DNA from 3 places in the Paenarthrobacter nicotinovorans genome. Region 2 is predicted to be linked to each of the others. Evidence: riboswitches for the same ligand, from Rfam matches in the RefSeq annotation. Region 2 holds a riboswitch; each other region holds the start of a gene.
What was found. Region 2 has a riboswitch for cyclic di-AMP ahead of JMY29_RS01940 (NlpC/P60 family protein). Riboswitches for the same ligand answer to the same signal wherever they lie in the genome.
Positions count from the first base shown of each region.

Region 1: it holds a riboswitch for cyclic di-AMP, as region 2 does, so the genes downstream of both, JMY29_RS03570 (aggregation-promoting factor C-terminal-like domain-containing protein) here and JMY29_RS01940 (NlpC/P60 family protein) in region 2, are expected to answer to the same signal.
Region 3: it holds a riboswitch for cyclic di-AMP, as region 2 does, so the genes downstream of both, JMY29_RS04625 (M23 family metallopeptidase) here and JMY29_RS01940 (NlpC/P60 family protein) in region 2, are expected to answer to the same signal.

Region 1 is NZ_CP089293.1:724,362-727,629, forward strand. Features, by position in the region: gene JMY29_RS03565 (glycosyltransferase) at 1-948, opposite strand, end outside; gene JMY29_RS03570 (aggregation-promoting factor C-terminal-like domain-containing protein) at 1,121-1,978, opposite strand; cyclic di-AMP (ydaO/yuaA leader) riboswitch at 1,984-2,145, opposite strand; gene JMY29_RS03575 (sensor histidine kinase) at 2,278-3,268, opposite strand, start outside.
Region 2 is NZ_CP089293.1:385,611-388,878, reverse strand. Features, by position in the region: gene JMY29_RS01945 (NAD(P)/FAD-dependent oxidoreductase) at 1-218, shown strand, start outside; gene JMY29_RS01940 (NlpC/P60 family protein) at 323-1,114, opposite strand; cyclic di-AMP (ydaO/yuaA leader) riboswitch at 1,118-1,285, opposite strand; gene JMY29_RS01935 (copper resistance CopC family protein) at 1,460-2,092, opposite strand; gene JMY29_RS01930 (NCS2 family permease) at 2,207-3,268, shown strand, end outside.
Region 3 is NZ_CP089293.1:957,482-960,749, reverse strand. Features, by position in the region: gene JMY29_RS04635 (NlpC/P60 family protein) at 1-44, opposite strand, end outside; gene JMY29_RS04630 (C40 family peptidase) at 139-870, opposite strand; cyclic di-AMP (ydaO/yuaA leader) riboswitch at 875-1,036, opposite strand; gene JMY29_RS04625 (M23 family metallopeptidase) at 1,182-2,018, opposite strand; cyclic di-AMP (ydaO/yuaA leader) riboswitch at 2,023-2,263, opposite strand; gene JMY29_RS04620 (metal-dependent transcriptional regulator) at 2,459-3,154, opposite strand.

The DNA of each region.
Region 1 (3,268 bases), 340 kb from region 2:
AACCAGCGCGGTCAGGGCGCCCGGCAATAAACCGAGGGGATTGGACGTCAGCAGGACCACAACGACGAAGATCGCAGCCCACCCCAGGGCGCGAAGTACTCTGCCGGGAATACCGCTTCCCGTTTCCGCCACCGCACCGAGCTCCCTCCTAAGCTCACGGACGGGGACCCGTCCCCGGGCGAGGTCGCGCATCAACCGCGCCATACCGCGCAGATCGGCAAAGGCTGTCCGTACGACGTCGACGCTTGAGTTGGGATCGTCAGTCCAGTCCACGGGGACCTCGTGGACGCGCAAACCGCAGAGCTCGGCGTCGATCATGAGTTCAGTGTCAAAGAACCAGCGGTCGTCTTTGATGTAGGGGAGGAGCTTGCGTGCGGCGTCGGCCCGGATGGCTTTGAAAGCGCACTGGGCATCGGAGACGTGGGCGCCCATGAGGGTCCGCAGCAGGGCGTTGTAGCTGCGGGAAATGATCTGCCGCTGCGGGCTCAGGTTCGTGTGCGAGGCCGGTGACAGCCGGGTGCCGACAGCGACATCCGAGTGCCCGGAGAGCAGCGGGGCCAGCAAGGGTGCCAAAGCGGAAAGGTCCGCCGGCAGCTCGGCTTCCATGTAGGCCAGAATGGGCGACGGCGAGTTTTGCCAGACCTGGCGGAGCGCGTTCCCACGGCCTCTGTCCTGGAAACGGACGACGAGAAGTTCGGGCAGTTCCCGGGCCAGGCGCTCGGCTACCCGAAGCGTACCGTCCGTACTGGCGTTGTCGGCAACAGTGATCCGGAACGCGTGCGGCAGTGACTCCATGAGGTGGCCGTGCAACCGGCGGAGGTTCGTCTCGAGCCGCGCTTCCTCGTTGCAGACGGGCACGGTGAGGTCCAGGACAGGAACCCGGGCGGGGACGCCCGCGCCCGGGTCCTGCGGGTGGTGGACTACGGTCCCTGGATCCGTGATGGTCATGGATCCAGAATGAAGGATCAGATTATGAACCCTTTAGGCGGAAGCTGTGACACTACTGTGAGCCCCGGCAAGCACCTGTGAAAACGAAAGAAGCCGCCCCGGTTCCCGCCATCCGCTCCAGTAAGAACTGAGGCAAACGGCGGAAGCCGGGGCGGCAATCAAACAGCTTGGCTTAGTACCAGTTGTTGGCCAAGTGGAAGGCCAGGGCAGCTGACGGGGATCCGTAGCGTTCCTTGATGTAGTTCAGGCCCCACTTGATCTGGGTCTGGTAGTTGGTCTGCCAGTCAGCGCCGGCAGAAGCCATCTTGCCGGCCGGAAGGGACTGGACAATGCCGTAGGCGCCGCTGGAGGCGTTGGTGGCAGTGGTCTTCCAGTTGGATTCCTTCTCCCACAGCGTGTTCAGTGCCGTCATTTCGGCGGCGCTCCAGCCGTAGCTGCCCAGAATGCTGGCGGCGTAGGCCTTGGCAGCAGCGGGGTCATCCACAGCCTTGGGAGCAGCTGCGGCGGCTGCGGCTTCTGCGGCGGCGGCAGCAGCGGCGTCGGCTGCCTGCTTTGCGGCAGCGTCAGCGGCGGCCTTTTCTGCGGCAGCCTTTTCTGCGGCGGCCTGGTCGGCTGCTGCTTGCGCGGCGGCCGCCTGATCTGCAGCGGCTTTATCGGCGGCGGCTTTGTCAGCTGCGGCCTTGTCGGCGGCGGCTTTGTCAGCTGCGGCCTTGTCGGCGGCAGCCTTCTCAGCTGCGGCCTTCTTGGCTGCTGCGGCTTCCTCAGCGGCCTTGTTGTTGCTGGCCTCGGCGGCGGTCCGGGCTTCGGCCACGCGGCTTGCCTCAGGGAGAGTAAGAGCTGCGTTGGCGGCGGTTCCGAGCGATGCAACGCCCAGTGCAGCGGCGATAACGCCGGCTACTACGGACATGCGTGCACCGGACTTGCCGTCACGGGCTGCCTTCTTGAGGACTGACTGCGACTTGGTCGACGGGTTGTCGTTATGGTCGCGGTGACGCGCGGAAGGGCGCGTCTGATCGTTGAATTCAGACATGTGTGATTACCTCTCAGCGCCTGCGGAGTTAGCTGTCGGGTTCGGATGAGGTCATCCGGCCGCGCATCACGCTGCGGCTTCACCCCAAGGGCCGGCAATAAATGCCTGGGCCCGGAGACTCTGGGTCCCCCGTCTCTGCCTCGGAGAAAGTACGGACTCCGGGAAGTGGCAGAGCTCGGCGCATCCCGGATGTGGGCCAGTTGGGGCGACCCACCCTTTCGACGGTACAGGAGGTTTCTGCTGAAGTCACATTTAGGTAACAGAGATCACGACGACGGTGAGTCGCCTTGCCGGGATCGTTACAGTTGTCCGCCGCTCACGGTTGGAAGCCTCACGGCGAACTCCGTACGACCCGGACGGGAGGTCACTTCGACGCTTCCACCATGCGCTTCAACTATGGATTCCACGATCGACAGGCCCAGCCCCGACGTCCCTTCAGACCCCGACCGCGCTGCGTCGGCCCGGGCAAAGCGGGAGAAGATCCGGCCTTGGAAATCGTCCGGAATGCCGGGCCCGTTGTCCGTCACGGTCACCACTGCACTGCCGTCGGCCGAGAGCATCACGCCGGTGACAACCGTAGTTCCGGGATCTGTGTGCTTCCTGGCGTTCGAGAGCAGATTGGCCAGCACCTGGTGGAGCTGCGTGGCATCGCCGCGGACGGTGATGGGTTCATCGGGCAACGAGAGCTGCCAAATGTGGTCCGGGGCCATGACCTTCTCGTCGCTCACTGTCTCAACCACAAGCTGGGTCAGGTCCACATCGGTGACCTTGACCGGTTGGCCTTCATCCAGCCGTGCAAGCAACAGGAGGTCCTCCACCAGCGTGGTCATGCGCTCGGACTGGCTTTGGACCCTGGCCAGCGACTTCCTGCCGTCGTCCGTGAAGTTTTCGGTCATCCGCAGCAACTCGGTGTAGCCGCGGATGGCGGTCAGCGGCGTACGCAGTTCATGCGAGGCGTCGGCGACGAACTGCCGCACCTTGGTTTCGCTTTCCTGCCGGGCCTCCAGCGCGCTGGATACGTTGTTCAGCATCTGATTCAGGGCGTAGCCGACGCTCCCTACTTCAGTGCCGGGATGGGAGGCCGACGCCGGGACCCGCACCGCAAGTGCCACCTCGCCGGCGTCGAGAGGGAGGCGTGAAACCTTGGTGGCGACTTCGGAGAGCTGCTCAAGCGGCCGCATGGTTCGCCGGATAATCACCGTGCCAACCAGGCCGATCACCACCAGGCCACCCAGCGATACCAGCACCATGGTCCAGACCAGGGACGCCTCGGCGGTCTGCTTGTCCGCC
Region 2 (3,268 bases):
GCGCCCAGAGCCAGCTGCGCCGCATGCTGGCCGAACTTGGAATCGCCGTCGGGCAGAACCTGGTCTCCGCGATGCGGGCAGTGGGAATGCACCTGGTGGGCGTGGGCGAGCTCATTACGCCCAGCCCCAAGGAAGTCCTGCGGCAAGCCAAGGCAGTGGGCCAGGCAATCTCCACCAAAGTGGCGCTCCCGGGCGGCCCGGGTATCGCCATCGCCTAGCCGGCATCATTCACGGCAGCCGCAACACGAAGTTTAAACGCCAAAGGCCGGTGTCCTCGAAGATGATCTTCGGAGACACCGGCCTTTGCGTTGAAGCGTGAGGCTTATGCGCCAGCGCGTACGTACGTGATGGGACCAGTAGCGGTCAACCAGCTGATCGGGTGGATGCCCGTCTGATTGCCGTTGATTCCACCGCTGATTGCCTGGCCGTTGCCGATGTAGATGGCGACGTGGCCGGACTGGACGATCATGTCGCCCGGCTGCGGGTCGCTGACAACCTTGCCGTAGTTCATGAACTGCATGGGGGCGAGGTCGCCAACCGGAATGCCGGCGGAACCGAGGGCCCGCTCAACCATGGCGGTGCAGTCCTGCATGATGCCGATCTGGGCGTAAGCCGAGGCAACCATGGCAGCGTTGACGCCGCCGGCAGCGGGAGCAGCAGCTACAGGAGCAGCAGCAGGTGCAACAGCGGCCGGAGCTGCAACTGCAGCCTGGGCAGCTACGGGAGCCGCAGCTGCGGCAGCGGTAACGGCAGCCGGCTTGGCAGCGGGGGCTTCAACTACAGGAGCCGGCTTTTCGATGACCGGAGCTGCAACGGAAGCAACAGCCGGACGCTCGAAGTTGATGGTAGCCGTAGAAAGAGCGGTAACAACCTTGGTGGGGGCCTCGGAAGCGGTCTCGGCGACCGTGGCGGGGCTGGCATCGCGCTGGACCGGAGCCTCTGCAGCGTGTGCAGCGACAGAGCCGGTCAGAACGAGTCCGGAAGCTGCTGCGATAACAGCTGCCTGGCGGCCAGCGCCGGAAGCGTTGCTCGCAACTGCCTTGGAGATGGAGATGAACGGATTAGGACGTACGCTGTCCGCCTTACGACGGCCGCGAAGAATGCGTGAAGACATGAAAGAGCCTCTCCCGATGCCTGCGAGGTTAGCTGTCGGATTCGGATGGGAGTCACCCGGCCACTATCCCCCGCTGTTCAGCGGAAGCTTCGTGACTTCACCCCAAGGCACGCTCGAAAGCGGCCCAAAATGGGTTCCCCGTCTCTGCCGTAGGTTTGTCTGCGAACGGATTCCGGACTGCGGCAGAGCTAGGCAATCAGGCCGGAAGTGCCCGCTACGTGGAACAGGCACAGGTACTACCGTACGCGATGATCCCGTCGAAGTCACATTTAAGTAACGAGGACTGCGGCTTTGGCGTGTCGCGGTAACCGAACCGAGATATTCGCAGCTACGTAGAAAAGCCCGCTATTCTGCGGCTTCCGGGCGGTTTTCGTCGTCCGATCCGGCAAGTTTCCTGCGGGCTGTAACGGCGAGGAAGATCACGAGCGCAACCGCAACAACCGCAATGACAACAATGCTCCAGGGGAATGGCTGGGACGCATCTGCCGCGGGCGAACTGCTGGCTGTTCCCGGAGGCGCCGTACCCGCGGACGGCACCGTTCCCGAGGTGGCCGAAGCGGACGCCGAAGGTGCCGCCGAGCCGCTTGCCGCCGTCGTGCTTCCCGCTGTGGCCGTGAACTTGAAGGTGCCCTCAATGGGGTGCGAATCGGAGCTGACAACGCGCCACACCACCGTGTACTCCCCCGCCGGCGCGCCGGCCCGGAGCTTCTGCACGGCCTGGCTGTCGATGATCTCGACCGGCCCGTCTGCCCAGTTCTCGCCGCCTGAGGTTACGGAGACGCCCGATCCGATGGCCAGCGGCCGGTTGTTGAACGTAATGGAGACCGACGCCGGCACTTCAGCCACGGTTGCACCGTTCGCCGGCGCTGTGGATTCCGCGACGTCGTGCGCGGACGCCGGAGCCGCGGAAAACAGCAGGGCAGACGCGAGGGCAAGGGCGGCGACGACGGCGGCCAGAAGCGGGCGGATGGTACGCATGGGGCGGTTTCTCCTAGTGTTGGCTTCCTTACAGACTAGGGGAATGGTCCGAAGCTCCCACATTCAACGGCATAGGATTTGAGAGCACACTCCCCCCAATACCCGGAGACCTTCATGCTTAAACAAGGTTCTGCAGTGGACCGCTATTTCAAGATTTCCGAACGTGGCTCCACGTACTCACGGGAAATCCGTGGCGGCTTCGCGACATTCTTCGCCATGAGCTACATCGTTGTGCTGAACCCGCTGATCCTCTCGGGGGCAGACTCCAGCGGAGCTTCCCTGGGCTTCACCGCGGTCGCAGCCACCACGGCGTTCGTCGCCGGCATCCTGACCATCCTCATGGGCGCCTGGGCCAAGCACCCCTTCGCTGTGGCCACCGGGCTGGGCGTGAATGCGTTCGTCGCGGTTACCGTGGCCTCGCACCCGCAGCTGACGTGGCCCGACATGATGGGCCTTGTTGTCCTCTCCGGCGTCACGATGCTCATCCTGGTGCTCACCGGCTTCCGCACCGCGGTTTTCAAGGCTGTGCCGGAGGCGTTGAAGACGGCGATCGTGGTGGGCATCGGCTTGTTCATTGCCCTGATCGGCCTGGTGAACGCCGGTTTCGTCCGGCGCATCCCGGACGCTGCGGGCACGACGGTTCCGCTGGGACTCGGTGTTGACGGGAAGCTCATGGGCTGGCCCACTTTGGTGTTTGCCGTCGGTCTGATCCTGACCATCGCCCTGGTGGTCCGCAAGGTCCGAGGCGCCATCCTGATCGGCATCGTGGTCTCCACCGCTCTGGCTGCGATCCTCGAATTCACGCTCCACATCGGCCCCAGCTTCGATGGCAAGAACGTCAACCCCCGTGGCTGGTCCCTGGTGGCCCCCACTTTGTCGGAGTGGGGCGCTCCGGACCTCTCCCTGATCGGCAAGGCCAACCCCTTCGGGGCCTTCGAACACCTCGGCTTCATCGCCGCGGCGCTGCTGGCATTCGTGATCCTGCTGAGCATCTTCTTCGACGCCATGGGCACCATGGTGGGCCTGGCCAATGAGGCCGGAACGGTGGACAAGGACGGCAACATCCCGAACGTGGACCGCGTGCTGCAGGTGGACGCCCTTGGTGCCATCGTCGGCGGCGGGGCCTCGGTTTCCTCCAACCAGATCTTCGTTGAATCCGGTGCGGGCATCGGCGAG
Region 3 (3,268 bases), 570 kb from region 2:
GGGGCCTCAGCGCGGTGCCGTGCAACTTTGTGTGCACTGGTCATTGTTTTCTCTTTCGTATCCGCAGGCAGTTGGGGTACCTGTGGGTAGTGGGTCAGCTGGCAGGGGTACGTCAGCCGGCCCCGAATCGGGTTGTTTCTAGCGGAGGGTGAAGAACGAAGACGTGCCGGTGGAGGCCACGGAGTGCAGCAGGGTTCCCTGGCCCGGGTTCAAAGCACTGATCATCATGCCGTTGCCGACGTAGATGCCTACGTGCGCACCGCCGTTCTGCATGACCAGGTCACCGGGCTGGGGGGCGCTGGTGGGCTTCATGGCCGTCCAGGCGTTGACGCGGGGGATGCTGATGCCGGCCTGGGCGTAGACCCACTGGGTGAAGCCGGAGCAGTCCCAGCCGCTCGGAGTAGTGCCGCCCCATACGTAAGGCGAGCCGATTCCTGTGTAGGCAATCGCTGCGAGCCCGGATGCTGCCGCGCTGGAGGCGGACTCCTTGGCTTCGGAGGACTGGGCAGTGACTGCAGTGGCTTCATCCGCCGTGCGCTCTGTGACCAGGGCCGCACGCTGGACAACCTTGGGGGCTTCCTTGGTGGCCACGACGGGGCTCTCGAAGGAGACGGTGGCTGTTGGCTCTGCAGTGACCACTGCGGTGGCAGCCAGCTGCTGGGTGCTGGAGACTTCCGAGGTGGAGACGTCGGTGTCAGCGGCGTGAGCCGGCAACCCGACAGTAAGGACGAGGCCTGAGGCTGCTGCCAGCACGGCGGCCTGGCGGCCAACGGTACCGGCGTTCGAGGAAACAGCCTTCGAAAGAGTGTTCAACGGGTTCGAACGAACCGATTCAGCGCGATGGCGCGCAGGGGTAGTGCGTGATGACACGTAGGTAGCCTCTCCCAATGCCTGCGAGGTGAGCTGTCGGATTCGGATGGGAGTCATCCGGCCGCGCTGCTTCACTGGGAAACTTTGCGACTTAACCCCAAGGCCTTCATTCGAAGACCAGAAGTGGTTCCCCCGCCCCTGCCAGACGATTTTGCGAACGGACCTCGAGTGGTGGCAGAGCTAGGCAATCCACTCAAGTGCACCGGCCCCCTAAAAAGCCGATGCGCTCTGAAGGTTATAACAATTGAAAGCGAATGTCACATTCAGGTCACGAGGCCTGTCATCAATGCGAGAGAGCACCATCAACTGGCTTAGAGCCAGCCCATGGGGTCAACGACCTCGCCGTTGACCTGTACTTCGAAGTGGAGGTGGCAGCCGGTGGAGGCGCCTGTGGTGCCGCTCAGGGCTACGGTGTCCCCGCGGTTGACCGTCTGGCCCACCTGGACGTTGAAGGACGACAGGTGGTTGTACGTGGTCTCCAGGCCGTTGCCGTGATCCACAACCACACGGTTGCCTCCGCCGTACTCGTGCCACCCGGCAAAAGTCACTTTGCCTGCTGCAGCTGCATGCACGGCAGTTCCGCATTGTGCCACGAAGTCCTGGCCGCGGTGGAAGTCGCCGGTGCCGCCCGTGAGGGGGCTGACGCGGTAACCGAAGGGGGAAGCGGTGGTGAGCGTGTCGAGGGGGCTGCCCAGGGTGCCCACGGAAGAAGCACGCTGGATGCTGCCGGCCGACTGGGCGCTGAGCAGTTGCTTCAGTTTTCCGTCAGGGTCCGCAGCGGTGGCTACAGCTGCGCGGCTGAAGTCGATTTTGGCTGATGCTGCCGCGGAAACCTCGGGCTGGCTTCCCACAGTGCCGCCAACGGCCAGGGCAGATTCGGACTGTCCCGATTCCGAGGTGGCCATGACGGGGCTGGTGGCCGGCAGGCCGACAGTCAGGGCAAGTCCGGTGGCGGCAAGCGCAACTCCGGCCTTCTGCCCGACGCCACTTGCTGCGGCGAAGTCGGCAACCTGGCGCAACGGGCTCTTACGGCGGCGCACCTGGCGTTCGGTGTCGCGGGGCCGGATCTCCGTTACGACGCGGGCTGGCCGCAGCTCAGTAGCGGGGCCGGACGCACGGCGGCGGCCCCTGACGTTCTGCGATGTCAAACTCTGTTCCTCTCTGAAAAGCCTGCGAAGTTAGCTGTCGGATTCGGGTCAGAGAGTTCAAAGACCCGGTCCGCACGAAGCGCTCACGGCACACAGGTATCCAAGGAGGGACTTGCATCAATGGGCACTTCTGCTGCGGACTTCACCCCAAGGCTGCTTCTTTAGACAGCCGCTTGTGGTTCCCCCGCCTCTGCCAGTGGTGATGGTTCACCCGATCCGCTGGCAGAGCTCGGCTCCGGATCAGGTAACGCTTTGGTATCAGCGCTAGTAGATAACTATAGGGGATTAAGGCCCTTGGTAATAAATTCGTTATCAACAGAAAGACGCCTGCGGCGGCGGGCCCTTATCATCAATTTCGAAAAACCGCAGGTCACACGCGCGCCAAAGCCCCTCAAAGTGAGGTTTGACACTGCCGGGAGGGTTGTCGGACCGGAAGACTGTCAGTTGAGGGACACGAAGACGTGCGCTGCAACTTCAGGCGGGAGCTCCAAGGCTCCTTCGATGCCGGGCACCCGGACGGAGATGTACTCGCCCACGCGCTCGAGGGAGACCGGCGCCCCGGGCCGGATTCCACCCTCATCCAACTGGGTGAGCAGTTCCGGCTCCACCTGGATGGGCTCGGCCAGCCGCGTGACAACCACCCGGGAGTCGGAGGCGTAGCCGTCCATGGCCTGCAGGAGGTTCACGTCGATCCGGGGGAACTGTGTTCCGGCCAGGCCTCCCAGTGCTTCCAGTCCCGGAATCGGATTTCCGTAAGGTGACTCGGTGGGATGCTCAAGCAGTTCATAGAGCCGGCGCTCCACGCGCTCGCTCATCACGTGCTCCCAGCGGCAGGCTTCATCATGCACGTACGCCCAGTCGAGTCCGATGACATCGGCCAGGAGCCGCTCCGCCAGACGGTGCTTCCGCATGACTTCGGTGGCACGCTTGCGTCCGACTTCGGTCAGCTCCAGGTGGCGGTCGTTGGACACAATCACCAGGCCATCGCGCTCCATCCGGCCGATGGTCTGGGAGACCGTGGGGCCGGAGTGCCGCAGGCGTTCGGCTATGCGGGCCCTGAGAGCCACAATGTTTTCTTCTTCAAGCTCCAAAATGGTCCGAAGATACATCTCAGTGGTATCGATCAGATCCGTCATCCAGCTCAGCTCTCCTCGAACGCAGTTCTTGCGTAATCTCCACCGTACCGCGTCCCATACCGGGGTGGGCGGTGCCACCGCCACCCTTCGAACGCCAACCCCCAGCCTAGCTTA